3 regions of the Paenibacillus sp. HJGM_3 genome follow, and region 2 is predicted to be linked to each of the others. Evidence: riboswitches for the same ligand, from Rfam matches in the RefSeq annotation. Region 2 holds a riboswitch; each other region holds the start of a gene.

Region 1 (9,816 bases), on a different contig from region 2:
GCAATGCCGGACCTCGCCCTTCACCTCGTAACCTAGCGATTCCCAGTAGGATTTGATAGGGGCGTACAGCTCGGTTTCGCTTCGGATGGCCAATCGCTCTCGTCCTTCCTGAATCTCCGCGCAGGCGGAGAGATGTCATCTTTCCTGACAATTCCCGATTCTATTATAGCATGCGAAGCAAAGTTGCAGCGTTAAAGTCTCGGGGTCCCCGCAAAGGAACAGGATGATTCTACGAAGGCACTCTTCACTTTGTGGGCTTTCTCATGCAAATTAATGGGCAACTTCACCGCCTGTGGTGCATATGGATGTAATACCTGCAAGAACAATCAGCACCTACCCCCACGAGGGGAGCCGAGCTCTCGGAAGCAGGTCGCGAAAACATTATGCGGGGACCCCGATTCACATCCTGAGAACGTTTGACGTAAAGGCGGATGGGCTGTTGCTATGCGAAGACAGATGGCCAGGATGTCCAGCACCCGAGATCTGCATCAGGAGAGAAGCTTTTACATTTCGTTTAGCCGTGTACAGATGAGAGGAGGGCACCATGGACATTTTTAAACGGATACTGGAGCACCGGCGGGAGCAGGAGCAAGCTGCCTGGAGCGGGTCGTTCGCTGAGTATATCGATATTGTCAAAGTCAATCCAGGAGTCGCCAAAACCGCGCATGCGCGCGTGTACGATATGATTGCCTGGCACGGGATCGCCGAAGAGAACGGGCATAAACGATACAGGTTTTTCGAGAATGAAATCTTCGGACTCGATCGCACCGTGGAGAAGCTGGTAGAAGAATACTTCCATTCGGCGGCGAGGCGGCTCGACGTGAAGAAGCGCATCCTGCTGCTCATGGGACCGGTCAGCGGAGGCAAATCGACGATCGTGACGATGCTGAAGCGCGGGATGGAACGATATAGCCGCACGCCGGAAGGGGCGGTATATGCGATCAAAGGCTGCCCGATGCACGAGGAGCCGCTGCACCTCGTCCCCACCGAGCTGAGAGCCGACGTAGAAAGGGAGCTCGGGGTCAAGATTGAAGGCAGCTTATGCCCCTCCTGCTCGATGAGGCTCAAAACCGAATATGACAGCCGGATCGAGGATGTGCAAGTGGAGCGTATTTTCCTGTCGGAGGAGGAGCGCGTCGGCATCGGGACATTCAGTCCGTCGGATCCGAAGTCGCAGGACATCGCCGACCTCACCGGCAGCATCGACTTCTCCACGATTACGGAATACGGCACCGAGTCCGATCCCCGGGCTTACCGGTTCGACGGAGAGCTGAACAAAGCGAATCGGGGCCTTATGGAATTCCAGGAAATGCTGAAGTGCGACGAGAAGTTCCTCTGGAACTTGCTGTCGCTGACGCAGGAGGGCAATTTCAAGGCAGGCCGGTTCGCACTCATCTCCGCCGATGAGCTCATTGTGGCCCACACGAATGAATCCGAATACAAATCGTTCATCGCCAACAAGAAGAACGAGGCGCTTCAATCGCGGATGATCGTCATGCAGATCCCGTACAACCTGAAGGTGTCGGAGGAGGAGAAAATTTACCGCAAGCTCATCCAGCAAAGCGACATGAAGCACATCCACATCGCACCGCATTCGCTCCGCGCGGCCGCGATCTTCTCCGTCCTGACCCGGCTCAAGGAATCGAAGAAGCAGGGGATGGACCTCGTTAAGAAAATGCGGCTGTACGACGGCGAAACCGTGGAGGGGTTCAAGGACGCGGACCTGAAGGAGATGCAGAACGAATACATCGAAGAAGGCATGACCGGCATCGATCCGCGCTACGTAATCAACCGCATCTCGAGCGCGCTCATCCGGCAAAACCTGGAGTTCATCAACGCCCTCGACGTGCTGCGCGCGCTCAAGGACGGCCTCGACCAACACCCTTCGATCACGAAGGAGGAGCGGGAGCGGTACTTGAACTACATCTCCGTGGCGCGCAAGGAATACGACGAGCTGGCGAAGAAGGAAGTGCAGAAGGCGTTCGTCTACTCGTACGAGGAGTCGGCGAAGACACTGTTCAACAACTACCTGGACAACATCGAAGCGTACTGCAATTGGCAAAAAATCAAAGACCCGCTGACCGGCGAGGAGATGGATCCGGATGAGCGGCTGATGCGGTCGATCGAGGAGCAGATCGGCGTCTCGGAGAACGCGAAGAAGGCGTTCCGCGAGGAGATCCTGATCCGGATGTCGAGCTACGCGCGTAAAGGCAGAAAGTTCGAGCACGGCAGCCACGAACGGCTGCGCGAGGCGATCGAGCGGAAGCTGTTCACCGATCTGAAGGACATCGTGAAGATCACGACATCCACGAAGACCCCGGACGAGAATCAGCTGAAGAAGATCAACGAGGTCATCAAGCGGCTGGTCGACGAGCACGGGTATACGACCGGTTCGGCCAACGAACTGCTGCGCTACGTGGGCAGCCTGTTGAACCGCTGAGCGGCCGAAGACGAGTAAAGCTTAAAGCGAAAAGCGTAAAGCCCGAAGTTCGCTCACATGGAGCGGGCTTCGGGCTTTAGTTCGCAGTGACGCTAGGAATTTGGGAATAAGAACAAACGCTGGACACCCCGACGGCTTGGAGCGAAAACGGTGCCTTACCTCGATCGCGGCTGTTTCGCTTTGGCCAGCTTAGGCAAATGCTTGATGCTGCGGATCATCTTGCTGCGGCACAGCGGGCATTCCGGCGATGGCGCCGTCGTCAATTCCTCGCGCACCCAGGCTTTGCAATCCCGGTTGCTGCAGCGATAGATCGGCATCGGCGTCAAGTCCGGTTTGGTTACTTCGGTTATCAAAGCGATCGTACCCTCCTGTAGTTGAACATTCCAAAGGGCACTTTATCAAATATGGCCTGGATTATCAAATGATAGAGTTTTCGGGCAAATGCGTCTATTTGGCTGCAGCAGCTCGTGCTCCTTAGGTGCTCGTTCCGTTATAGGCATCGATTATAGAATCGATAGTTATTATATATTTCACTTATAACGTTTCGTGCGTCAAACTGGTACTAAAAGGAGAGTGAGTTGCATGGAATGGAACCACGCACCGCAACCGACAGACTGGAATTCCACCTTGTACGACCGGCAGCTGGGCTTCGTCTCGGCCTACGGGATGGGGGCCGTGGACTGGCTGGCGCCGAGGCCGGGCGAGCATGTGCTCGACCTCGGCTGCGGCACGGGCGATCTGACGGCGCAGATCGCCGCGAAGGGAGCCGCCGCCGACGGCCTGGATGCCTCGGAGGCGATGATCCTGGAGGCCCGGCGCAAGTACCCGGGCCTGCACTTCGAGGTGGCGGACGCGCACGGCTTCCGCCCCGCCCGCACGTATGACGCCGTGTTCTCGAACGCGGCGCTGCATTGGATGACGCGGCCGGCAGCCGTCATCCGCGGGGTAGCCGCGGCGCTCCGGCCTGGCGGCCGGTTCGTCGGCGAGTTCGGCGCCCGCGGCAACGTCGAGCGCATCGTGCATGCGCTCGAGCAGGCCGTAGGGCGCCTCGGCATTGACGCCGCCGCGCGCAACCCCTGGTTCTTCCCCTCGGCAGGCGAATATGCGACGCTGTTGGAGGCCCAGGGGTTCACGGTCAGGCGGCTCGTCACGTTCGAGCGGCCCACGCCGCTGAACGACGGCGACCATGGGCTGCGCCACTGGCTCACCATGTTCGGAGGAGCCTATTGGAGCGGCCTCACAGCGGAGCAAGTCGAGGCCGTCATCGCCGACGTCGGGCAGGCGCTCCGAGCGGAATTGTTCGCGGACGGGGTGTGGACGGTGGACTACGTCAGGCTGCGGTTTGAAGCGGTGAAGCTGATGTAAGTAAAGCTGACAACAATTAGTGCTTTGGTCCTATTACGCCAAGGGGAGTAGTATGATACTATTTTCTCTGTTTGAGAGGTACGATAGTTCATTAGCATGATATGGCAAACCCGCACGAAAGGCGGGGACGCAAAGCCACGGGTCTACAGCGAATGCTATGACAGCCGGGTTGCCCAAGAGCGGATGGTAGACGCTGTCTTTAGGGCAGCGTCTTTTTTGTATTTATACGCATCGTTTGGTTGGTGAGGCAACGCGTCACTTTGTGGGAAACTTAGGGGGTGAAATAGTGGATGAAGTAAAGCAGTTGAAAACCGATCTCCATCGGCTGACGGTGGAATTGATCGGAGGCTGTGCTTACTGCTCGATGATTTCCTCGAACATTGAATTCAAAACGCCGATCTATTGCACCAAGTTCACCGGAGCGATGCACCCGACCTGTGTCGACGTGGCGACTTGCCTGTCATGCCAGGAATACAAGCGCGGAACGGCGGTATCGTGATGAAGTAGACGTTTTTCAGAATAGGGGCTGATCTCGGTGGTGTTGCAACCCGCCGGACAGCCCCTTCTCTCATTTCGCCCGGGTTGTCAAGTTGGCGTCCTTTTGGAATTGATTTATAATCAAGGAATACGCTTGTACGAGAGACCAAGGCCGGGAAGGGGCATGCAGGTGAGAGCAACATCTTACATACGATGGATTCCGGCCGTTTTGATCATGGCCGTCATTTTTTACTCCTCCTCCCAGCCGTATCACAAGCAAGATATGAGGCCGAGGCTGCACAAGCTGTTGCCCGAGAAGCAAATTGCCGAGCAGTTCTCGGGAGTCCGGTTCCAGTACGCCGGGGAGGTCGTCAGCATTCAGCACTTGGGCGTGCCGGGCTTCGTAGAATTTTTCATCCGCAAGGGAGCGCACTTGTTCATCTATATGGCGTTGGGGGCGGCGGTTGCGTACGCGTTGTACCGAATCCGCCGGAAGGCGGCGCTATTCGGACTCAGCGTTCTATTCTGCGCCCTGTATGCGGCCTCGGATGAATTCCATCAGAGCCTGACGGGCGACCGGACGCCGCTCGCGATCGACGTCGGCATCGATACCGCGGGGGCGGTCATCGGCGTGGGACTTTATTTGCTCTTCCGTATCATCGCTGCAAATTTCCGAATATCCCGATCCCATCCATAGATCAGGGACCGGCGGCGTACAGTCCCGGATCTTTTATTTGATTAGGGAACGGTATGCTATAATGAGGGCTATGCGCCACCACACTATCGATTGGAGGGGTTCGTATGATTTCGAACACATTCACCATTTTGAACAATGGAGTCGAGATGCCTCGGCTGGGCTTGGGTGTCTGGAAAGTGACCGACGACAAGGTGCTGATCGACGCGGTGCACGCGGCCGTGAAGGCCGGCTACCGCAGCATTGATACGGCGGCGATCTATGGCAACGAGGCGGCGGTCGGGGAAGCGATCCGCACTTGCGGCGTTGGCCGAGGCGAGCTGTTCGTCACGTCGAAGGTGTGGAACAGCGAACAAGGCTACGATTCCACGCTGCGGGCGTTCGAGACGAGCATGGACAAGCTGGGGCTCGAAGTGCTGGACCTGTATCTGATTCATTGGCCGGTTAAAGGCAAATATAAAGACACCTGGAGAGCGCTGGAAAAGCTGTATGCGGACGGACGGGTACGGGCAATCGGCGTAAGCAATTTCCATGTGCACCACCTGGAGGATTTGCTGCAGGACGCGAAGGTCGTTCCTGCCGTAGACCAGGTCGAGCTTCATCCGCGGCTCACCCAGCAGCCGCTGCGCGAGTATGCCCAAGCGAAGGGCATTCAGATCGAAGCTTGGAGCCCGCTGATGCAGGGCGGCGAGCTGCTCGACCATCCGCTGCTGGCGAAGATCGGAGCCGCGCATGGCAAATCGGCGGCCCAAGCCATCCTCCGCTGGGACATCCAGCATGGCCTTGTTACGATTCCGAAGTCCGTCACGCCTAGCCGGATCGAGGCGAACGCGGCGATCTTCGACTTCGAATTGACGCCTGAGGAGATGGCGTCCATCGACGCGCTGAACGAGAACCGCCGGGTCGGGGCCGATCCGGACAATTTCAATTTCTAATCGTCCCCTCTGGTGGCGAAGAGCAAAGACCGTCCGGATTCCGGACGGTCTTTTCGTGATGCGTGGCTTAGGTAGTCAATCTAGAAGGCATACCGCTTGAGGGCGGTATGGCCGGTCGGCAGTCCCCAAATTTTGCCGTCCACCGTGGCCATCCCCGTAATCCCGGTCAAGCCGGAGACGGGCAGCGAATGCGTGGCGACCTCGTAGACGAAGGGTGCATTGACTTCCCGGACTAGCATTCGCTATGATTTAGCTGCAAGAACGACTTTTGAACGAGCTATTCTTCTATATAATGCCTGTACATAGGAAGGTTGAGAGCGGCATGATTATGACCAAATTCAGCTTGCGCAATCCGATCGCCATCGTGATCCTGGTGCTGCTGGTCGCCTGCGGAGGTGTTTACTCGGCCACGAAATTCAAGCAGGAGTCGATGCCGGATATCGCCATCCCGTACTTATTCGTTACTGCGCTGTACCCGGGAGCGACGCCGCAAGAGGTGCAGAACGAAGTGGCGATTCCGCTCGAGCGGGCCCTTCGGCAAGTCGAAGGGGTTCAAGTGCTTGAATCGACGTCGGCCAGCAATGTGGCGACGGTGAACATGCAGTTCTCGTTCAGCGCCGATCTGCAGGAGAAGACGGCGAAGGTCGAGGAAGTGCTGAACGGCATGCAGCTGCCGCAAGGCGTGGAGAAGCCGGTTCTGAACAAAATCTCGTTCTCGAGCGGTCCCATGATGTACGCGTCGGTCACGGCGAACGCCGGAACGTCCTTGGACGAGCTGCAGACGTTCGTCCGGAAGCAGGTGCTCCCGGCGCTCGAAGGGGTCGACGGAGTGGGGAAGGTGCAGACGGCGGGGCTCGCGTCCGAGAACTTGTACATCCGCCTGAAGGCGGACAAGATGGCCGAGCGGGGCGTGTCGTTCCAGCAGATCGGCCAAGTGCTGCAGGCGGTCAACGTGACGCTGCCGGTCGGGACGGCAACGTTCAATCAAGTGAACGAGAATGTCGTCGTCACCGGTCGGGTGCACTCGCTGGACGAGCTGAAGCAGCTCGTCGTGTCGGCCGCGCCTCCGGTGCAGCTGCAGGATGTGGCCGACATCGTCCAGGGGACGACGGTGCCGGAGACGATCAGCCGCGTGCAGGGCGAGCCGAGTGTGGCGGTGAACATCGTCAAGAACGGCGACGCGAATGCGGTGGACGTCTCCGAGCGTGTGATGGAGAAGCTGAACGAGGTTGTGCAAGGGAACGACCGCGTCCGGCTCGACGTCATCTACGACTCCGCGGACGAGATCAAGAAGTCGGTCGAAGGGATGGCTCGGGAAGGGCTGCTCGGCGCGCTGTTCGCCTCGATTCTGATCCTGCTATTCCTGAGGAATGTTCGTGCGACGCTGATCGCGATCGTGTCGATCCCGCTGTCCATCGCGATGTCGATGACGCTCTTGCACTTCTTTACCGACGTGACGCTCAATATTATGACGCTGGGCGGCATGGCGGTCGCGGTTGGCCGCGTCGTGGACGACAGCATCGTTGTTATCGAGAACATCGTACGCCGTCTGCAAGCGGAGAAGGCGTCCAAGGAGCTGCTGCTCGACGCGACCCGGGAAGTCGCGGCGGCGATCACTTCCTCGACGCTGACGACCGTCGCTGTGTTCGCGCCGCTCGGGCTCGTGAGCGGGATCGTCGGCAAAGTGTTCGCACCGTTCGCGCTTACGGTCGTCTTCTCGCTGCTCTCGTCCCTACTCGTCGCCGTCACGGTCGTGCCGCTGCTCGCCTATCTCTTGATGCGCCGAACGAAGGTTAGTCACCGCGACCCGGAGACCCGGCTCAGCCGCTCGTACAAGCGGCTTCTTAAGTGGTCTTTGAACCACAAGACGGTCGTCGTCCTGCTGTCGCTCGTCGTGCTGGCCGGCTCGTTCTTCCTGGCACCGCTCGCCGGGACGACGTTCCTCCCGGAGCAGGAGCAGAAGTATGTGATGATGACGCTGACGATGCCGAAGGGGACCGACGTAAGGGCCGTCGATGAGAAGGTTCAAGGCATGGACCGCAAGCTTCGCGAGCTCGGCTCGGTTCGGCTGTCGCAGGTGACGTCCGGCAGCCCGAAGGGCGAGTTCGATCCGCTCACGTATACGGCCGGTGCCTCGAACAAAGCGACTTGGATTGTGGGCCTGGACCCGAGTACCGATGTGACGGCGTACATCCAGGACCGGAAGCGGGAGCTGGCCCCTCTGGCCGAGGGGGCAACGCTCGACATGCAGCAGCTGAGCGGCGGTCCGGGCGGGCAAGGCATTTATATCATCGTGACGGGGCCGTCCATGGATGCAATTCGCGAGGCGACGACCCGCATCACGGACGCCGCGAGGCAGGTCGAAGGTACCGACAGTGTGCGGAACACGCTGCTCGATGAGCTGAAGAGCGTGGAGATCAAGCTGCGGCCGGGCGACGCGCTGAAGTACGGGCTGACGACCGTGCAGGCCTGGAGTCTGCTGCGGCCGCTCTTGAATGAAGAGAAGGTCGGGAAGCTCGGCGACGGCAAGCGGACGAACGATATCTATCTCAGCGTGGAGGGCGTGGCAAAGCAGTCTCTGGAGGACATCGCGAAGCTGCCGCTCGCCTCCCCGCTCGGGATGATCGCGGTCCAGGACATCGCCGACGTGAAGGAAGTGAAGCAGCAGAGCGCGCTGCAGCTGCGCGACGGCGCGGAATACGCCACCGTCCTCGGCAACATCACCGACAAGAATGCCGGCAAGGTAAATGCGGACCTGCAGGAGAAGCTCAAGTCGCTCTCGCTGCCGGAAGGGACGGGCTATGTGCTCGACGGCTCGAACAAGCAAATTCAAGACATGATGAGCGACATGTTCCTGGCGATGGCGGTGGCCGTCGGCATGGTGTACATCGTCATGGTCGTGGCCTTCGGTGGAGGCAAGGCCCCGTTCGCGATTCTGTTCTCCCTCCCGTTCGCGGTCACGGGGGCGCTCGCCGGCACGCTTCTAGCGGGCGAGCCGATCTCGATCGCGAGCCTGATCGGCATGCTGATGCTGATCGGCATCGTCGTCACGAACGCGATCGTGCTCGTCGATCGGGTGCAGCAGCAAGTCCGAGCGGGCGAGACGATCCGCGCGGCGCTGCTGGAGGCCGGCGGCACGCGGCTGCGGCCGATTCTCATGACGGCGATCGCCACGATCTGCGCGCTGCTGCCCCTCGCCCTGGAGCTGGGCGAAGGCGGTGCGCTCATCTCGAAGGGGCTCGCGGTCGTCGTCATCGGCGGGCTCGTCACCTCCACGCTGCTCACGCTGGTGATCGTGCCGATCCTGTACGAGGCGCTGCATTACCGTCGGGTCCGGCGAGAGAAGCGGCGCCGGCCGACGCTGGAGCTGTAGTCGGCCGGGATACTAAATGACGAAAGGAGCTAGGAACGATGAAATATTACGCGGTGTTATTACCGATGCGGGATCCCGCGCTAAGCCAGGAGTATCGTCAGGCGCACTTGGACTACTTGGCCCGGAGGCGCGAGGAGAAGCGCATCTTCGCCAACGGCCGGTTCGTGGACGGAGCCGGCGGGCTCATCATCTATATGGCGGACTCGGAAGCCGAAGTGATCGAGCTTGCGCAGCAGGACCCTTATGTGCTGCACAAGGCGAGAGATTACGAAATTCATGAATGGGATATGGTGACTGAAGCGGTGCTGCCCTGGCAGTGAGTCGGATGAGAGGCAAACGGCTAAAAGGCTAAAAGGCTCTCCCGGACCCGATCTTGCGATCGGGCCGGGAAAGCCTTTTTTGCTGGAGGGAAAGCCTCCCTCTCAAGATTTCAAAAGCGGTCGGAATCCTTTTGCCTGCTTCCTCACGAGCCTAAGTGAACACATCGACCCGTTACCGGCCCGAGTCCAGCTCGAGCTGCGCTTCGCCGGCG
Region 2 (9,816 bases):
ACACTTATTTCACGCTTCGCCTGCTAGGATACTCGGACGTAGCTCCGTATGAAGGCGCTTGGGCGGAGTGGGGCAACGCCGACGACACGGAAATCGTAAAATAAGCGGAGGTGCGCACCATGGCACAGCTCATCGAAGGGATCTCGCATCTGAACGCGCTGCAATTGCGCGAGCTGTTAGCCCGGCCGGACCGCACGACGGTCGTCATCGATGTCCGGGAGCCGGAGGAATATGAAGCGGCCCATATCCCCGGCATTCCGCTCATCCCTATGGGCGATATGATCGACAAGGTAGAGACGCTCGATCCGGCCCAAGAATACGTCTTCGTCTGCCGCAGCGGCCGGCGCAGCCTGGAAGTGGCGAAGTATTTCCAGTCGAACGGCTTCGACCGGGTCCACAACTTCCTCGGCGGCATGCTCGATTGGCAGTCGGAAGGGCTGGAAATCGCCGTCGGCCTGGAAGAAGGCCCGTTAATATCCGAATCAAACTAAAAATCACGCAAAAGGAGCAGACAACTATGAGCTTATCGGAGCAGCAGTTGCTGGAATTGAAAACGGACATCGTCGTCGATGCGATCGGCGAGGTGTGCCCGCATACGTTGAACTTGGCCTTGGACGGCCTGAAGAAAGCGAAGTCCGGGGAGATCGTCGTCGAGATTACAGACCATTCCATTGCGACCAAGACGATTCCCGCGGCGGTTAAAATGAACAAGTACGGGGAATTCCTCGGCGTAGCGAAGAAAAACGGCAATTATCATATTTTCATCCGGAAAGCGTAAAGGCAGGTCACCGCTATCATGGCTTACACATGGGACGTCTTCTTATTAGCAGCCGGGTTCGGCTTCGCCTATGGATTTCTGTTGCAAAAGGCGGACTTCTGCTTCGTCGCCTCGATCCGCGACTGGATCAGCGTCCGCGATACACGCATTCTGAACGGCGTCATCGTGCTCATCGCCACCTCGCTGCTGGGCTGGGGGCTTGTGCTCGCATTCGGGCTGCGCGAGATCTCCGACTTATGGGTCGTCCCGCTCGGCGGGGCGAACCTGCTCGGCGGCCTGCTGTTCGGCATCGGCATGACGATCGCCGGCGGCTGCGGCTCCGGGACCCTGTACCGCTGCGGCATGGGGTACGTACAGTTCTGGCTCGTGCTGCTGTGCGCGATTATCGGCAATCTGCTGTTCGCGTTCCTCTACGATCCGTGGGGACGCCAAGTGCTTGATCCGCTCACGGTCGTGGACGGCGGCTACACGCTATATAACTGGCCGCTGCCGGTGTGGGTGCTGCCCGTCGTCATCGTCGCGATCATCGTCGGCATCGCGATCTATCGCTTCGGCTGGGCCTCGTTCTGGAACGGTGTCCGCGAGTCGCTTACCGACTGGGAGCGGAACCCGCTGCGCCAGGGCCACTGGGACATTCGTCTCGTCGCCTTCCTGATCGGGATCGTCGCGATCATCCAGTTCATCTTCATGTCGAACGTCGGCATCACCGGCCCGGAGACGCGCATCGGCGCAACCGCGCTGGCCCTCGTGTTCGGGGACGATCTCGTCACGAACAACACGTACTTGAACGCGCTGTTCGCCGACTTCCCGCGCATCGGGCTCGGCCCCGAGGAGACGCTCGTCATCTTCCTCGTCGTCGGCGCCTTCGCTTCCTCCTGGCTGAGCGGCAGCTTCAAGCTCCGCTGGCCGCGCAAGTCCCGCCTGCCGTACGCTATCGGCGGCGGCCTGCTGATGGGCGTCGCGTCCCGGATCGCGCCGGGCTGCAACATCGCCAACATCATCACCGGGGTTGGCGGGCTGTCGATGAGCAGCGTACTCGTGCTGCTCGGCATGGCCGTCGGCGTCTTCATCGGCGTCGCATATATTTTCAAGATGCCGCTCCTGCTGTTCCAGCGCGACGCGGACATGTAGCGGAAGAGCCGCTCGATTCATTCGAGCGGCTCTTTTTTATTTGAGCTTCTGCTGCACAATTAGAAGGCGTACCGCCACAACTCCGTGCCGTTGTGCTTGTAATACAGATTGCCGTATCCGTCCGGAGCGAGCATATCGGCCCCACTCGTCAAAATGTTCGTGACCGCTTTCGTCGAAATGTTGATTTTGAACAAATACGTATTCTTGATTGTGCCGTAGATGTAGTTCGGATCTTTGTCCACGAGCACCAGATCCGCGTCCCGGTACGTGCCGGCCGTGCCGTACGTAACGTCCGTGAATTTCTGCTGGAAGTATTCGAACGTGTTGTTCGCGGGGTTGAACACGAACAAGTAGCCGTCGGCGAAGCCCCACAGCTTCGTTCCGACCACGATCAATTCGGTCACCGCCTTGATCCCCGAGACCGGCAGGCTGTATTCCGTATCGGTGTCGGTCACCGGATCGAACACGAACAACTTCGCGCCCGTCGTCGTCGGCGTCGTGGCATAGCCTCCTCTTACAGTCGTGCCGCCGTAGACTTTGCTGCCGTAGTAGGCGAGAGCGATGACGCTCTGGTCGTTCACGATGCCGACATGCACGCTGGAAGCGCCCGTCGCGAGGTTATACTCCGTCAGAGCGCCGTCCATGGCGCCGGTCTTCGCCGTCGTGCCCATGAACACCTGGCCCCCTCCAAAGGCGATCGCCTTCGGCCGGTCCTGCCCATTGACTCCCGTGGACACGAGCAGCCGCGGATTGCCCGTCGGCCCCGCCACCCAGGGCTGAGTCGGATCATATTCATGCAGATTGCCGCCAGGGTAAGCGCCGATGTACATTTTCCCGTTATAAGCCGCCATCTTGTCGATCTGGGTGATCGGGGAGAACATCGTCTCCTCCGTACCGTCGTTGGCGTCCCCGCGGATCGGCTTATAGACGCCGAGGCCGCCGGTCAAGTAGGCGCTCGTATAGATGCTGCCGTCCGGGGCCGTCGCGATCATGTTGAGCGCGCCCGGGATTTTGGCCGCGCCGCTTACCTGCACGTACCGGTGAGCCCCGTTCTGCGGATTGTATTTCAGAATATACGTCTGGTTGTTATTCGCGGCGATGCCTACGAGCGTCTCGCCGGGGAAGTTCGTCTGATCCGCCAGCGTCACCCAGCCGAACCGCTTCACGCGGCCGTCCACGGCCTTGTGCAGATTTGTGGCCGTCTTCGAAGCGATGTCGTATTCGTATAACTCGCCTTGGCTCGCCCAATACACCTTGCCGCCGCGCTCCGGCGAAACGTTCGAGGTGGACACCGATGCCGCCTCCTGGGTCACGGAGTTGAACGACCCGTCGGGATTCTCGGTCACCTTCAGCACGACCATCGTCCCGCCTATGTTGACGAAGACCCGGTCCCCGGCGTAGTCGATCGATCCGGGCAAGGAAATGCTCGAGTAAGCGGCGGGCAGGATGTTGGTCGTCTCTCCCGTCACGATGTCGAACCGGAGGACCGAGGCGTTCGGGCCGACGCCAAGATAAGCTACGTCATGGGTCGCATCGAACGCCAGCGCGCGCACATACTGCGTTCCGGCGAGGAACGGCTTCGTTCCGATCTGGGCGAAGCCTCCGGTCGGCGTATACTTGAAGAATGCGGCACTGTCGTAGGTGCCGCCGTACACCTTGCCGCTCTCCCCGGCAGTCAGGTCGTAGATGACCGTTTCGCCCGAGGAGGCTTGGCCCAAGTCTGTCATCGTCGTCGTGCCCGGCGTATGCTTGTAGAGATGGCCGTTCGAATAGGCGCCGAAGTAAACGGAGCCGTCCGTGGAGGTCGCCGCTCCCCAGGCGCCGGTCGGATTCGTCGACGCGCCCGGGAACGTAACCGTGGAGAGGACCGATTCCGTATTCGTGTCGATCACTTCCAGCTTGGGCAAGTAGCCTTCGGAGCCGGTAACGGCGGCGAACGCCTTATGCGCGTTCGGTCCGATCCCGAAGGTCGTGCCGTTCGGCCCGGCGTCGTACACTTGGACCCCTAGATTCGTGAAATCCTTCGTCAGCATCACTTCGTCCCAATACGCGGTACCGGTGTTCCCGTTGTTCGAATACAAGAGTACAGCGACCTTGGCGGTGTTCGCCGGAGCGACGAGCTTCGTCTGCACGGTCGTCCATTGTCCGGTCGGGGAAGAGACCGAGGTGAATCCGCCGGTGAGGTACGTGTTCGAGCTATTGTAGTAGCGAATGTACAGATCGGCGCTGCCGCTGGAGACATAGACGTTCGCGTATGCTATGTAGGTCTCCCCTGCCGCCGCGGTCAGACGCGCGCTCTCCATCCCGAACCCAACCGCCGAATCGTTGTCGACGATTTTCAAGCTCTGGCTGCCGACGTCAGCCTGCTCGGTCGAGGCGGATATCGTGCCGTCCGGATCCCCGGCGCCATAGGTCTGCGTCCAGCCTGAGGTGCCGCTCTCGAAGCTATGATTCGTAATCAGCTTGTCTGCGGCAAACGCCGGAACGGCAAACAACAAGATAGTGATAAGGCCAAACACAGGCAAACCGATCCAATTCAATCGTTTCATTCTTCAATCATCCTCCTTCATAATCGGGATTGCTCGTCAATCACTTTCATGTAAGCGCTTAACAATTCGTGATGACTATGTCGCTCGTGATGCCGAAGTTCTCGCCCCACCCCCATTGCTGCATCATCAAATTCGAACATGTCTAATACTAGTATGTTACTAGTATCTGACTAGTTCATGCCAATCATAGCACAGCGGTCTTCCTCCAGCAATTGGAACATGATAAGATGTTAGCACAGCCGTTATTCGGTAAGGAGTGGCACAAGATGGGGATTGGGAAAAGAACGGCATTCGGCGACCTCTACGAGCACTTCAGGCAAGATATCCGGAGGCAAATCCTGGACGGGACGCTTCGACCGGGAGAATTCCTCGTGTCCGAGGTGCGCCTCGCGGAACTATACGGCATCAGCAAAAATCCGGTTCGGCGCGTATTGGCCGAGCTGGAGCGCGACGGACTGATCGAGAAAATCCCGTGTATCGGCAATCGGGTGTGCGAGCGGCCCCAGCCGCTTGAAGCTTCCCGCATACAGCCTCCACGGACTCCCGCACCCGTTGCAACGCTAACCCTAATGGTCTACGAGGTGTGCTATGAGCTGGAAGTGTACAAGCGGGTCATCGCTCTCTTCGAGGAGCTACACCCGAACGTGAAGGTGAAGCTGGACATCGTGCCGAATGCGGTATACACCGAACGGATCATCGAAGCCTTGTCCGGCGGCGATCAAGGCGCGGACCTCATCGTCCTGTCGGATCATCACTACTATCAGCTCGCTCACAGCGGACATACCCGGCAGCTCGAGGAGTTGACGGAAACAGCCTTCCCTGCACTCGGCGAAGTGTACCCTCAGCTGCTGTCCATGTATACGTCGGAGGAGAAGCTCAGGGCGATGCCCCTCACGTTCTCGCCTATCGTGTACTGCTGCAACACCGGAATCATCCCAGACCCCGAGCAGCTTCAGCTGCACGGCTGGTCGGATCTCGCAGAAGCCGCCCGCCGCTACACAATCCCCGATGCGAACGGGCTGCTGCGGCAATACGGACTCGCCTCCACCATCTCGTTCCGGCGCTGGCTCGTCTTCCTCCTGCAGAACGGAGGCTTCGTCAGGGACAAGGACGGGACCCGCCGGATCGACCTGCGGGCCAGCGCGGAGGCGCTGCAGTTTTTTTGCGACCTCGTCCACAACAACCTGCTGACGCCGGATGAGCAAGGCGGGCTGAAGGCCGATCACTTCCTGTTCGAGAACAACCGGGTAGCCATGATGATGTCGAGCTACTATTTTATGAACGACCTGCAGCATTTGTCCGTCCGATGGGACGTGCTGCCCTTCATGCCCGGGAACGTCTCGGGTTCGACGCTGCTCGTCGGCACCGGCATCGCCGTCCCTGCCTCCGGCGGGAACAAGGAGCTCGCTCACAGCCTGATCCGGCTGCTGTCGAGCGCCGAAGCCCAGAGCCAGCTGAAGCTGGGAGTCTGCTCGATCCCCGCTCATCGCAGCGTGGCGGAGAACACCCGCTTGTTCAATCCGGCGATCCATCCCGCTCACTACCACGCCTTCGCCGGGTTCATGGCGGAAGCCGTTCCCCTGATGGAGCTCGGCGTCGACTATGGACAGCTGTACCGGATTACACGAGAGCTGATCTATGTCTGGTCGCGGCTGGAATCGGCACACACCGTCTGGGACCGCATCGGCGAGCGAATCCTGTCTCCGGTCCCGGGTTGATTCCGGCGTCGTCTTTTCGACAAAATCTGTCATATGTCCTGGATTTCTTTCACGAAGTCCTAGTACATCGGACCGAAATCGCGTATAATGCTTCGTAGACCCGATACTGGCAAACTTGCCGAAAGGCAAGGACGCAAAGCTGCAGACCTAATGGCGTACGCGCCGACGGTGGCTGGGCTGCCGAAGGCTGGGAACGCACCATACGCCCTTGTATGCCGTCATCCTTAGCTGATTTGTAGCGGGATGATTTTTTTGCATTTTTAACGGTTGCGAGGAGGAGTCGGTGAATCATGATTTGTACCGAGTATGAGGAATTGGTAGGCAAACGGCTGCTGCATGACATTCAGGATTCCCGCGGGGTCATGCTGATCCCGGTGGATACGGTGCTTAACGCCGCGCATGCGAAGAAGCTGGAGCAATTCAACATTTCTATTTTCGAAATACATGTGGAAGCGCTTCACGACGAAGTAGCCGCGCAGACGGCCGCACCGGATTCCGGCGCCTGGGTGAAACGAACGGAAACGAAGCTGAAGGAAATCGAGGATTTCATCCACAAGAACGGCAAGGTGCCGGTCGAGGACGTGCAGGAGCATGTGCTGCCCGCCATTATGGCGGCGACCCAGCAGCGCAACATCTACAAGCTGTTCGGGGAACTGAAGGCGGAAGGCGACTACCGCTACAATCACAGCATCGGAGTCGCGATGATCGCCGCCACGATCGGGCGGTGGCTCGGACTGGACGCGAACGAGATGAACCTGCTCACGACGGGAGCGAGCCTCTGCGACATCGGCACGGTCAAGCTGCCGAGCGAGCTGGTGCAGAAGAAGGCCGCGCTGCAGCCGCACGAGCACGAGATCTACAAGCAGCACACCGTCATTGGCTACGACCTGCTCATCGAATCGGGGTTTGACCGCCGCATTGCGCTGATCGCGCTACAGCATCACGAGAAGTGCGACGGCAGCGGGTATCCTCGGCAATTGAAGGGCCATGAGATCGATCCGCTGAGCAAAATCGTAGCCCTGGCCGATATGTATCTCGCCATGACGTCCGATCGCCCGCACCGGCCTGCCCTGCCCTTCTATCAGGTGATCCACAACCTCTATGAGGACATCCGGCTCGGACGGCTCGATTCCCACGTCGGCTTGACGTTCCTGAACCGGCTCATGTCGGCGCAGGTCGGCAGTCAAGTCCTGCTCGAGGACGGACGCCGAGGCACGATCATGCTGACGAATCCGAACTATCCGACCCGGCCGCTCATCTCGGTGGGGGATACGTTCCTCGATCTGGCCAAGTCGCCGGACGTGCGAATGAAGGAAATCATTGGCTAGCCTGGCGAAACGCGGCCGATGTACGAACGGACAGCCAGAACCAGATCACGACCGCCGCACACACGCCGGAGTAGATTACGAAGGTCGTCCGGAGCCCCGCGAACGAGGCAAGAATGCCGCCGGCCAAGCTGCCGACGATCGTGGCCATGCCCTGCATGACGATGGCGTTCAGCATTTGTCCGCTCGCCCTAAGCTCCGGAACCACGGAATCGTTTACATACTCCATCAAACTCAGGGTCATCAGAATCACCGTACCGCCATGCAGCACCCACAACAGCAAGATCGTGCCGGGCGATAGGACGTAGGCGAACAGTACCATGCGTACCGCTTGGACGATGCCGGCCACGAGCAATATTTTCGTAATCCCGAACGTGTTGTACAGCTTATCGAAAAAAATCATAAACGGAAACTGGCTGACCGAGCCGATCAACAGGCCGAGTCCGATCAGCCCGGTGCCGATGCCTTGCTCTATGCTATAGATCGCTTGGAAGGAAAAGTAAAAGCTGATCGTCGCTTGAATGAACATGGCGTAGAGGAACATGTGAACGAGCTTCCTGTTCTTAAACAGCACGCGCATATTCAGCTTCTTCCCGTCCCGCTGATGGCCCTTGACTTTCGGTATGAACGGGGTAAGCGCGAGGGTCAGCAGCATCAAGGACGAGTACATAACGAAGATATAGATCAGATCGTACTTAATGATCCACCCGGAAAGAAACGACATCAAGGCGAACCCGACCGAGCCAAACGTACGCACGCTAGAAAATTTGAAGTTGTTCTTGCTCGCGATCTCAAGCGTCACCGTCGTGCTCATCGGGAAAATCGCGCATTGAAACACGGTTATGAGCAATGTGGCGCCGATGAGAATGCCGAAGTGATCGCCCGACAGCGGCACGAGCCAGATGCTGAGCCCGGTGACAAGCGTGCAGATGACCAATACGTTGTTCTTGTACTGGGCCCGGTCCCCGATTAAGCCCCAATACGGCTGGACCAGGATCGCCATCACGGCGGACAGCGTACTGAGCGTCCCGATCTGGGACGTATCGAAGCCGACATCGGTGTAATACAGCCCGATATACGAACCGTAGGCGCCGGCGCTCATGAAGATGAGACAATAATAGATCGAGATGGTGACGAAATTTCGCTTCATGCTTGCCCACTTCCTCGCGCTGGATATGACGCCATAATACCATAGCCCATCCGAATTGGACACCCTCGTAAGCAGGGTGTTCTTGTTATTTTCCCCCGCCTCTTCCGCATCATCTGCCTCTGTGTACCGAGTTTATGGCCGTTCAAAAATGGGCAAACCTGTATGTATCACTACAAGGGTATGACTACAAGGGAGCCTGACTTATGAACGCCCACGCCAACTCCAACGTCCCGCAGGTGCCGCTCGCTTCCTCCCTGCAAACGAATCACGATGCGATCCGTTCGATCTATGCCAATTGCAAGGATGTTATGTTTCGTCCGTTCACCATCGGGGGGACGACGGATGCCGTGCTGTTCTATATTGAAGGCATGGTGAATCTCGAGATCCTGGATCTGCATGTACTGACTCCGCTCCTCCGCGTCTCGCAGGCGGATTGGGAAGCAGCCGAACACCGCTTGGCGTCGGTAATCACGATCTCTCGGATGGTAGAAGCCGGCACGCTGGCCGACATTGTGGACCGTATTTCCGGCGGCTATGTCGGCCTGCTGCTGGATGGTGTCCCCCATGGATTCTGCCTGGGGATCCCGTTTTGGGAGAAACGCAGCATTGAAGAGCCAGCCGCCGAATCCATCGTTCGGGGGCCGCGCGAGGGCTTCACCGAAACGATGAGCGTGAACACCGCGATGCTGCGCCGCAAGATCAAAAGTCCGTCACTCAAAATGGTCTCCATCGAAATCGGATCGCTCACCCATACGGAAGTGGTCATCGCGTATATGGAGGGTATCGCCTCGGAGCAGCTCATCGCCGACGTGCGCCAGCGGATCGAGACGATCCGGATCGACGGCATCTTGGAGAGCGGCTATATCGAAGGGTTGATCGAGGACAGCCCGTTCTCGCCGTTCCCCCAGCTGCAGACGACGGAGCGGCCGGACGTCGTGAGTGCTTCGCTGGTCGAAGGCCGGGTCGCCATTTTGGTCGAAGGCACTCCGATCGCGCTGCTCGCACCGGCAACCTTGTTCTCGATGCTGCAGTCGCCCGAGGACTATTACCAGCGCTGGATGATCAGTACGCTCATCCGGTGGTTGCGTTACTTTTTCCTTATCATTACGCTGCTCCTCCCGTCCCTGTATGTCGCGATTCTGACCTACCACCAAGAGATGGTGCC
Region 3 (9,816 bases), on a different contig from region 2:
AGTTCAGTGACGTCGAGGCCGGCCGCTGGAGCGAGGACGTGATTTGGGTTGTCAACTATCACGGCATCATGACCGGGTTTGAGGACGGGACGTTCCGGCCGGAGCAGCCGGTCACGCGGGAGGAGCTGGCGGCAGCTCTTAACGCGCTCTATGCGAAATTCTTAAATGGATGACTTACGCCCTGTCGACTTCGGTTGACGGGGCTTTTTTCTTTTATAGACAGAATCTTGAAACTTCCAGTATAATCAATCCGTATTCAAACTGATGGATAATGATGGAAGGGGAAAAACGGAATGAAGAAGAAGCTTATGTTAGTCTTGGCCGGTGCTGCAATTTCAGTCTCTTCTATGTCGATCGGTGCTTATGCAGCTTCAAACCTGGAAGAAATCTCGGCCTATTTGAACAAGGGATTGAAAATCACGCTAAATGGTAAAGCGTGGACACCAAAAGACGCGGACGGCAATGTAGTATACCCGATCACCTATGACGGCACTACATATCTGCCGGTCCGCGCAGCTGGGGAAGCTCTTGGATTGAAGGTCGGTTATGACGCCGCGACTGAAACCGTACTACTCGGCGAGACTCCATCCGCAAAAGGATCGTCACGACAGAACCCCGCAGTTAAGGGGGATACGATATTATTTGCTCAGAAGAACTTCATGGACGATATCGAAGGGACTGTGAAGCTACAAGAAGTTGTTCGCGGTGATCAGGCGTGGAAAACGATCCAAGCAGCGAATAAATTCAATTCCGCACCTAAAGAGGGTAATGAGTATATCCTCGCAAAAGTGGAGATTAAAATAACCAAAAATGCGAAGCAGGATGCAGCAGTCGACATTAACCCTACTCTATTCGAAGCTATTTCAGCAGACGGCAAAAAATACGATAATTTTATATCGGTGGTCGTCCCTGATCCCAGCATCGATACGGATCTTTATGTAGGAGCGATCCACTCAGGATGGATCGCATTTGAAGTGAGTAAGACTGATACCGCTCCTCTGATGGCTGTTACCCGGAATTACGATGGGACGGGCGGCGCCTGGTTTAAATTGCAATAATCGACTCCCCGCTAGCTTCGGCCGGCGGGGCTTTTTTTTTATTATCACTATTGAATGGGAATATATGTTCGCCTTATAATGGGAATATACGTTCCCATTTTTCGGAGGTGTTCGCAGTGGAAAAGTATGTAGGCCGTATTGTGGAGATCATATACCAGGACCGGGGAGGCAATCTCTCTCAGCGCCGGATCAGGGTGGAGAGCGTCAAGGATGACAAGGTCAAAGCATTCTGCTACACGGCCGGCGCGCCGCGTATCTTTACCACTACGAACATTCTCGCCGCGATGCCGGCAGCTCGGGGGGCTGCTGGATGATCCCCGATTCAGATCGGAAGCAGGCTCGAATCCTTTGGAACTTGACCCATGGGGCGTGGGCACCGCCCGACTTTTCGCGGCTCTGCCGGATGACCGGGAGAACAGAGGCGCAGATCCGGGAGAGCATGAAGCTTCTTCTTAGGGAGCAATGGATTGAAGTCCGCCCGGGACAACTCAGGGTATTACGAACAGAAGAGGGATGGCGATGAGATGGGCAAGAAACTTGAAAATAACGGATTATGGGAGTCGTCGCGAATGATGCTACCACAGCACAAGGAACAATCGCTCAGACAAGCGCAGGAGTGGAAAAAGCGGAAGCGACCCACGATAGACGCGCAGGAGCAGGAGCGCATCCTCCAGGAGATCGGCCAGGCGCTCCAGGGGAAGACAACGGTCACACTGACCTTGTTCGAAGAATACGAGGATCGAGTAATATCCGGCGTCCCGGTCAGCTACAGCCAGCACCGCAAAACGCTCAGGATGGAGATTGAGGGCGAGCCGGAATGGATCCACTTTGACGACATTATCAGCGCGGCCGGTCCAGACTACTACTGACAAAAGCTCCTATAATTCATCGGAGGAATCGACAAGCATTTGTGTCGAAGTCTCTGGTGAGGTGATTGGGATGATAAAGAACAGACTCAAGGAGTTACGCCACGATTATAGAATGAATCAGGTCGAGTTCGCAGAATTTTTGGGACTAGCCCAGCAACAGTATAACCGTTATGAAAATCAAAAATCACAGCCAGACCTTGAAAGGGCCTTATTGATAAGCGAAAAACTCAACAGGCCAGTAAACGAGATATTCTACATTGAAAATACAATTGTATAGGTTTATTTTACTACCGGACAGGCAACTTATTGAAATCGCTGCATACATTGTACTATCAACCGAAAAGGAGATGGTCAGTATGCAGAAACAAACCGTTTATCGCATTCGCTATACGATCGACGGCCGCGTCAAAGCGGTACACGCCACAGAGGAATCGGCACCCGACCCGGAGAAGGAAACCCTTGCCGCTTGGTACGTCATCGTGCTCGGGGCGTTGGCGATCATGGGGTGGTGTTCACTGTGGGCATAACCGACTCCCCGATCATCCAGCGGATCGCGCAGCTCCGTGCCGCTCAAAAGAGGGGCGGCCTCGATCCGGTCCAAACCAAGGAGATGGACCTTTGCCTCGACTGGATCGAAAACCAGTGTTGGACGCAAGCGCTGCTTTGCAATTTTTCTTTGATGGCATCGATGACGAACGACATGGATTGGCAGCACGAGATATGCCATGATATCGATTCAGGAACAAGAAAAAAGCCGGGCCACTTGGGCACCGACTAAGAACATGCGATATATACTATGTGAATTATCAGAAAATAATGCTAATTTGCTATTGATTAAATGGGCAGACAGTCCTATCATAATCTTACATCACGTGACATATCTTGCAAATTCATTCCGAAAATGGCAAAACCGATGAAAGTCGGCGACGCAAAGCTATAGGGGCTAAACGGGGGTCATGACCGCACGCCAGCCAGCTGCCGAAGATGAGGTGATTACAATGAGGAGTTTTGCTTAAGGCATACCTTAAGGCTCAATCCAAGGAGGAGCATTAAAATGCCCACTACCGTTTGCCTAGTCGGGTTCATATATCCACTCTGCGAGATCATCCATATAACAGTCGAAAAAATCAGCAGTCATTTTCATCTGCACCACCGTAAGTTTCTCTTTGTTATTACACACCTGAGAAATAAATGCTTCGGAAACTTTTAGATGGCGAGCAAGATCGACTTGTTTCTTCCCGGTCTTTTTGAACCATTCAGGCAAACGGCTCCTCATCCGAAGAGCCATTCTACACCTCTTATTTTGTTGTCATGAAGAAGTATACACCCAAAGGCTTTATTCGTTCAAGATGAGGAGGGCCCAAACCGAATGATGATGGAATGGCTTGAACCTAAAATTAAGGATCGGATCGATCATGCCGTCGATAACTGTTGCGATGATCACCGAGTTAAGGACCTATATAATGAATACATGAGAGTTCTGCATGAGAAATGTCCGGAGCTGGTTATTGATTTAGAGTACCTTTTCAATGCATCTTTTCGCCTTGGAGCAGACTTGGCCTATCGAAACGGATTTCGAGATGGAATTGAATTAGGAATGGATGTCTCGAGAAAATTTGCTCCCAATCTGCACCCAACAAACAACCGGACAAAATAAGCAATAAAAAGAACCCGCAGAGCATAAGGCTTTGCGGGATTAATTTTTTGGTACCTGCTTGCGCAGGTACCTCATGGGAGAGGAGAAACCGGACGAAGAGCTTATGGGGAAACGTAAGTCTTCTCCGCGGTTGTCTACGACACTTTCATGTCGATAGCTTCATTGTTACCCGATTGGAGACGTTTATACATGCGGGTTGCAAAATTTTGTGAACCGTTCGAAGAATATGGTACGATAGCTTCATGAATTTGGGACCAAGGGTGAGGGACAACTATCGTGAGAGTCATTTCGGGCACGGCAAAGGGCAGGGCGCTCAAGGCGGTCCCCGGCACGGGAACGCGGCCTACGACGGATAAAGTGAAGGAAGCGATCTTCAGCATGATCGGCCCGTACTTCGACGGAGGGCAGGCGCTCGATCTGTACGCGGGAACGGGCGGCCTGGGCATCGAAGCGCTGAGCCGGGGGATGGACCGCGCGGTATTCGTCGATGGGGACAAGCGGGCTCTGGACGTCGTGCAGCACAATTTGCAAGCCACCCGCCTGGAGGAACAGGCGGAGGTGTACCGCAACGACGCGCAGCGGGCATTGAAGGCGCTGGCGAAGCGGGATGTTCGGTTCCGCCTCGTCTTCCTCGACCCGCCCTACAAGCTGCGGACGATCGAGACGATCGTGCAGTCGCTTCAGTCGCTCGCCTTGCTGGAACCGAACGCAACGATCGTAGTCGAGCATGAGACGGATTATGCCGTCGAGGAGCGGATCGGGCGAGCGTCTTGTATCCGGCGGGTGCAGTACGGCGACACTATGGTATCGATCTATTCGGTAAATACAATCGAAGAAGACGAGGAGGAGATGACGGATGAGCAAGCCTAAGCATGAATATACGGTGGCGATCTGTCCGGGCAGCTTCGATCCGGTTACGTTCGGTCACTTGGATATTATTAGCCGCGCGGCGGACATCTTCGACAAAGTAATCGTCACCGTGGCGACGAACAGCTCCAAGCAGCCGCTGTTCACCGTAGATGAACGCAAGCAGCTGCTGGCCGACGTCACGAGCCGCTGGCCGAACGTGGTGATTGACAGCTTCAGCGGGTTGCTGATCAACTATGCAGCCGCACGAGGCGCGAATGTGATCGTCAAGGGCCTGCGGGCCGTATCCGATTTCGAATACGAATTGCAGATGGCGTCCGCCAACCATAAGCTGAACGAGAAGATCGAGACGTTCTTCATGATGACGAATCCGAAGTTTTCTTATCTCAGCTCGAGCATCGTGAAGGAGATTGCCCGCTACAACGGCCCGATCGCCGACCTGGTGCCGGATGCGGTGGCGGAGGCGCTGCTGCGCAAATTCAGCGCCCCCTCTACATAACTCGCCGGCGGCTGCGGCTTCCCCAAAAGCCTATGAACGCCGACAGTAGCCCCAGGGCCACGACCGTGATCAGGAGCACCTCCATGCGGGAGGTCACCGATTGCCAAGCCGCGATCATGTCCGTAGGCGAGAACCGCGACTCTGCCGCGGCTGCACCGCCCCCGTATGGCAAAAAGCTCGGCGCGACGCTCGGAATGAGGGAAGTGAGCGGCTTCCAGAGCGCGAACGTGAGCCCGAAGGCCAAGCCGCCGTGAAGCAGGCGCTGTACAAAGAAAGGCATGTAGCGCATGTCGGTATGGCGCACGAGCGCCTGCACTTGCAAATGCTGGGAGATGCCGCTCCAGCCGAGGGCGAAGCCGATGAGCGCCGCCTTCCACTCCAGCGAGGACGCGGCCAAGTTCAGCTGGCTGAAGGCGAACGTGCCGAGGTGCTGCTCCAGCAGGCCGGGCATCCAGTCCGGCGCCTCTGCGCTCGGATAGCCGAGCGCGTGCAGGACGGCGAACAGCACGCCGTTGACGTGGGGCGTGATGAGCGACAGCTGCAGGACGTGCAGCAGCACCGAGAACATGATGATGCACCCGCCGATGATCATAAGCGCCTGGATCGAGTTGGCGACGGCGTCGCCCAGCAGCTTCCCGAAGCCGCGGCCGTCCTTCAGCCTGGCATCGTGCATTTCGTGCACGAAGCGGACCCAGATCGATCGGGGGGGCCGCTTCGGCAAGGCGGCCTTGCCGAGCAGCCCGCGGCGCGGGGGCCGGCTGCCGGGGCTGCGGCGCAAGCCCATGAGGACGGCGGCGATGAGCGCCGCGATATAATGGACGACGGCGATCAGCACGCCGATCTCCGGCCGATGCAGGAAGCCGGCACCGATGACGCCCGTCATGAGGTACGGGCTGCTCAGGTGCGACAGCGCGAGCAGCCGCTCGCCCTGCTCGCGGGTGACGGCGCCGTCGAGCCGCAGCTGTCCGGTCGCCTGAGCGCCGGCCGGGCCGCCGGCGACGCTGCCTAGGGCGAGCGCCCAGCCGCTCGCCCCGGGCAAGCGGAATAAGAGCCGCATCAGCGGATCGAGCAGCACGCCGGCTCCGCTAAGGAAGCCGATGCCGCCGAGCAGCTCGGAGAGGATCAGAAACGGCAATAACGTCGGGAACACGAGGGTCCACCAAAGCGTTAATCCTTTCATGGACGATTGAAACGCCCGATCGGGAAACAATAAGATGCAGATCACGAATGAAGCGGTTAGAACCGCGAGCAGCACCGTATAGGGACGGCTTCGCGGATTCAACAGGCCGCGCGGCATAAGGCCATCTCCTCTATAAGAACAGGGTGGTACAAGTGTACGCGACGAGCCGGGCGTTTAGACCAAGCCTCCGGCCGTTCGCGGCATCGAAACAGGAGCGTGAGCACATGAGCGAAGACAGCCATGACGATCAAATCTACAGGTCACCGGTGCACGTACGGCGCAATCAGGGGCTTCGCCGATTCTTGCTATCTTTTGGCATCACGTTCGCGGTGCTGTACTTGGTCTATTTCGTCCAAGTTCCGTATTACATCTACCAGCCGGGAACGGCCGAGAGCATCAAACCGATGGTGCAGGTGACGAAGCCCGACCCGATCGAGAACGGGACGTTCATGCTAACGACCGTCAGCCTCATTCCGAAGGCGAACGTTCTCAGCTTCCTGCTCGCCCAATGGGACGAGAACGCGGAAGTCCAGCGCAAACGGGACGTGCTGAAGGGGCAGAGCGAGCAGCAGTACATGCAGCATCAGGAAATCGTCATGCTGGAGTCGCAGAGCAACGCGATTCAGGCCGCCTACAAAAAGGCGAACGTCCCGTATCAGTTGAAAAGCGTGGGCGCGTACGTAGCCGAGACGAGAAAAGGGTTGCCCGCCGCGGAAGTGCTGAAGCCCGGAGACATGATCATTCGCATAGACGGAAAGCCTATTGAAGGCATCAAGGAGCTTCAGGCGGCGCTCGCAGACAAGAAGGTGGGCGACACTGTGGAGGTCGGGATCAAACGCGATGCGGATGAGCTCAGCTACTCGATCGTCCTGGCTGACGTATCGGCCGCGACGCCAGGGGCGGCGCCCACGGCGAGTCCGGGCGGCGCAGGGCCGAAAGCCGGCATCGGCGTGACGACGGCCGACATGCGGGCCGTCGTGCCGGAGCAGGCGGACAAGAAGGTGCAAATTCAGGCCGGTGAGATCGGCGGGCCATCGGCCGGCTTGATGTTTGCGCTCGAGATCTACAACCAGTTGACGCCCGGAGATTTGTCCAAAGGGTATCGCATCGCGGGCACGGGCACGATCGATCCGACGGGCAATGTCTGCTCCATCGGCGGGATCCAGCACAAGATCGTAGCCGCCGATCGGGAAGGCGTGGACGTGTTCTTCGCGCCGATGGACCGCAAGGCCGGCGAATGCGGACTCGGAGTCGACGTGGCGAACGCGAGCGACGCCTTGCAAAAAGCGAAGAGCATCGATTCGCGGATGAAAGTCATTTCTGTCGGGACGATCGGCGACGCCTTGAACTATTTGGCGACGCTTCCTGTGAAACCCTCTTGACAACCCGCGTTGCGAATTGCTCGAAAAGACAAGCTAAAGGTTGACAAAACACGACCGTCCTCGATATAATAATTTTTGTTTGTTTGGAGTGAGCGTATATGATTCTTAATGTCCGTGATTTGCGAGCGAAGCACAATCGAGTGGAGATAACGGAGTCCGTCGAGTTGCCGTCTCTGGCGCAGGGCCGCAGGGATATCGTCCGGGTAGAGCCGCTGCGAGCGACGCTTCATGCCGCTGCCGCTTCGGAACTCGTGGAAGTGGCGGGAACGTTAACAGTGCCTGTCGAATTTGTCTGCTCACGCTGCTTGACGCAATACTGCCAATCGCTGACGCTGCCGTTCCGGGAGATGTTCGCGTTAGAGGCGGATCAAGTGGATGAGGACGATGAGCATATGCACCTCACGGTCGAAGACCGGGTGGATTTGATGCCTTACATCGAGGAAACGGCGCAATTGGGCCTTCCCTATGTGCCGCTTTGCGAGGAGGATTGCAAGGGGCTCGACCCGGAGACGGGCGACAACCTGAACATTCATCCGGCGAAGCCGGCCGCGGACCGGATCGATCCCCGTCTGGAAGTGCTCGCCCAATTGCTTAAGAAGAATGAGTAGATTCGTTGAAGGAGGTGGGAATAATGGCAGTTCCTTTTAGAAAAATTTCCAAAACCCGCCGCGATAAGCGTCGTACGCACTTCAAGCTCGTAGTGCCGGGCATGGTCAAATGCGACAACTGCGGTGAATACAAGCTGTCTCACCGGGTATGCAAAGTTTGCGGTACTTACAAGGGCAGAGAGATCGTTAAACAATAAGACCTTTCGCGAGAAGGCGCTTCGTCCTGGATGAGGCGCTTTTTTGTTTGTCTTTTGCCGAGGAATTTTATATACTTATTTAGGACCAGGTAACAAAAGCTGATTCTACATAATCGGTTCCGGCCAAGCGTATTTATTTTATATCGTCAAGCGTTTCTCAGAAACGCACATCGTAAGGATAAGCTAAGGGGGTGGCTGCCATCGAACGGATGCCGAAGCGTCAACGCCAGCAGCAGCTGGCTCGAGAAATCGAAGACAATCCTTTCGTCACCGACGAGGAGCTGACCCGCAAGTTCAAGGTGAGCATACAGACGATCCGTCTCGATCGGCTGGAGCTCGGCATTCCGGAGCTGCGCGAACGCATGAAGCTGATGGCGGAACGATCCTACGACCAAGTGCAATCGATGCCGCTGCATGAAGTGATCGGAGACATCATCGATCTTCAGCTCGACAAAAGCGGCATTTCGATTTTCGAAATTCGCGAGGAGCACGTCTTCTCCCGTACGCAGATCGCACGGGGCCATCATATTTTTGCCCAGGCGAATTCCCTGGCTATAGCAGTGATTAATAATGAAAAAGCTTTGACCGCCTCCGCCGACCTCCGATTCATCCGGCCGGTGCGCCTGCTTGAGAAATGTATTGCGAAGGCGTACGTGCGGTCCATTTCCGGACAAAAAGGGAAAGCTAAAGTGGAAGTGTTTACGTATGTAGGGGAGGAGATGGTGTTTCAAGGCCATTTCCTGATTTACCGGTTCGCCAAAGAAATTACAGACGGAGGGGAGTGATCGCATGCGAATCGCGATAGACGCCATGGGAGGCGATCTCGCTCCGAACGCGGTAATCGAAGGGGCGCTTGCGGCGGCCGCCGAATGGCGGGATACGCATATCATCTTGGTGGGCGATCGTTCCCGCATCGAGGCCGGCCTGGCGGGAAGGAGCTTGCCTGCGAACGCCGAGATTCACCATGCTGCGGATGCGATTGCGGCGGATGAGGAGCCGGTGAAGGCCGTTCGGCGCAAAAAAGAAGCTTCGATGGTCGTCGCCGGCAGGCTCGTCCGAGAGGGCGCCGCGGATGCGATGATCTCGGCCGGCAACACGGGGGCGCTCATGACCACCGGTTTGCTGATCGTCGGCCGTATCCCGGGCATCGAACGGCCTGCGCTCGCGCCGATGATCCCAACGATGGACGGCAAGGGTGTGCTGGCGCTCGACCTCGGCGCGAATATGGATGCGTCGCCGGAAAACTTGCTGCAGTACGCGATCATGGGCAGCATCTATCGGAGCAAGGTGCACGGCGTAGAGAAGCCCCGCGTCGGCTTGTTGAACGTAGGGACCGAGGCGATGAAGGGCAACGAGCTGACGAAGCATGCATTTCCGTTGTTGGAGCAAGCGCCGATTCATTTCGTCGGCAACGTGGAAGCCCGCGACGTGCTGAACGCGGAATGCGATGTACTCGTCTGCGACGGCTTCGTGGGTAACATTTTGCTCAAATCGATGGA

Evidence for each region. Region 2 has a riboswitch for cyclic di-GMP ahead of ACI5FR_RS32755 (HD-GYP domain-containing protein). Riboswitches for the same ligand answer to the same signal wherever they lie in the genome.
Region 1: it holds a riboswitch for cyclic di-GMP, as region 2 does, so the genes downstream of both, ACI5FR_RS33005 (hypothetical protein) here and ACI5FR_RS32755 (HD-GYP domain-containing protein) in region 2, are expected to answer to the same signal.
Region 3: it holds a riboswitch for cyclic di-GMP, as region 2 does, so the genes downstream of both, ACI5FR_RS24015 (hypothetical protein) here and ACI5FR_RS32755 (HD-GYP domain-containing protein) in region 2, are expected to answer to the same signal.

What each region holds. Positions count from the first base shown of each region.
Region 1 covers NZ_JBJGED010000050.1:6,321-16,136, reverse strand. The annotation lists gene ACI5FR_RS33025 (DUF2161 domain-containing phosphodiesterase) at 1-93, opposite strand, end outside; gene ACI5FR_RS33020 (PrkA family serine protein kinase) at 545-2,440, shown strand; gene ACI5FR_RS33015 (cold-inducible protein YdjO-related protein) at 2,596-2,793, opposite strand; gene ACI5FR_RS33010 (class I SAM-dependent methyltransferase) at 3,023-3,805, shown strand; cyclic di-GMP riboswitch class I at 3,899-3,982, shown strand; gene ACI5FR_RS33005 (hypothetical protein) at 4,092-4,304, shown strand; gene ACI5FR_RS33000 (VanZ family protein) at 4,473-4,979, shown strand; gene ACI5FR_RS32995 (aldo/keto reductase) at 5,084-5,911, shown strand; gene ACI5FR_RS32990 (hypothetical protein) at 5,992-6,150, opposite strand; gene ACI5FR_RS32985 (efflux RND transporter permease subunit) at 6,234-9,284, shown strand; gene ACI5FR_RS32980 (YciI family protein) at 9,323-9,604, shown strand; gene ACI5FR_RS32975 (efflux RND transporter permease subunit) at 9,777-9,816, opposite strand, start outside.
Region 2 covers NZ_JBJGED010000048.1:31,778-41,593, forward strand. The annotation lists gene ACI5FR_RS32725 (sulfurtransferase) at 1-104, shown strand, start outside; gene ACI5FR_RS32730 (rhodanese-like domain-containing protein) at 120-491, shown strand; gene ACI5FR_RS32735 (sulfurtransferase TusA family protein) at 518-778, shown strand; gene ACI5FR_RS32740 (YeeE/YedE family protein) at 797-1,909, shown strand; gene ACI5FR_RS32745 (NHL repeat-containing protein) at 1,969-4,458, opposite strand; gene ACI5FR_RS32750 (extracellular solute-binding protein) at 4,725-6,176, shown strand; cyclic di-GMP riboswitch class I at 6,275-6,361, shown strand; gene ACI5FR_RS32755 (HD-GYP domain-containing protein) at 6,467-7,504, shown strand; gene ACI5FR_RS32760 (MFS transporter) at 7,494-8,651, opposite strand; gene ACI5FR_RS32765 (spore germination protein) at 8,855-9,816, shown strand, end outside.
Region 3 covers NZ_JBJGED010000024.1:108,122-117,937, reverse strand. The annotation lists gene ACI5FR_RS24055 (glycoside hydrolase domain-containing protein) at 1-173, shown strand, start outside; gene ACI5FR_RS24050 (DUF4352 domain-containing protein) at 294-1,058, shown strand; gene ACI5FR_RS24045 (hypothetical protein) at 1,175-1,372, shown strand; gene ACI5FR_RS24040 (YolD-like family protein) at 1,628-1,927, shown strand; gene ACI5FR_RS24035 (helix-turn-helix transcriptional regulator) at 1,998-2,204, shown strand; gene ACI5FR_RS24030 (hypothetical protein) at 2,284-2,454, shown strand; gene ACI5FR_RS24025 (DUF7667 family protein) at 2,445-2,705, shown strand; cyclic di-GMP riboswitch class I at 2,821-2,910, shown strand; gene ACI5FR_RS24020 (helix-turn-helix transcriptional regulator) at 3,000-3,215, opposite strand; gene ACI5FR_RS24015 (hypothetical protein) at 3,297-3,584, shown strand; gene rsmD (16S rRNA (guanine(966)-N(2))-methyltransferase RsmD) at 3,861-4,454, shown strand; gene coaD (pantetheine-phosphate adenylyltransferase) at 4,441-4,950, shown strand; gene ACI5FR_RS24000 (nucleoside recognition domain-containing protein) at 4,943-6,247, opposite strand; gene ACI5FR_RS23995 (YlbL family protein) at 6,355-7,512, shown strand; gene ACI5FR_RS23990 (YceD family protein) at 7,611-8,120, shown strand; gene rpmF (50S ribosomal protein L32) at 8,144-8,317, shown strand; gene fapR (transcription factor FapR) at 8,527-9,102, shown strand; gene plsX (phosphate acyltransferase PlsX) at 9,107-9,816, shown strand, end outside.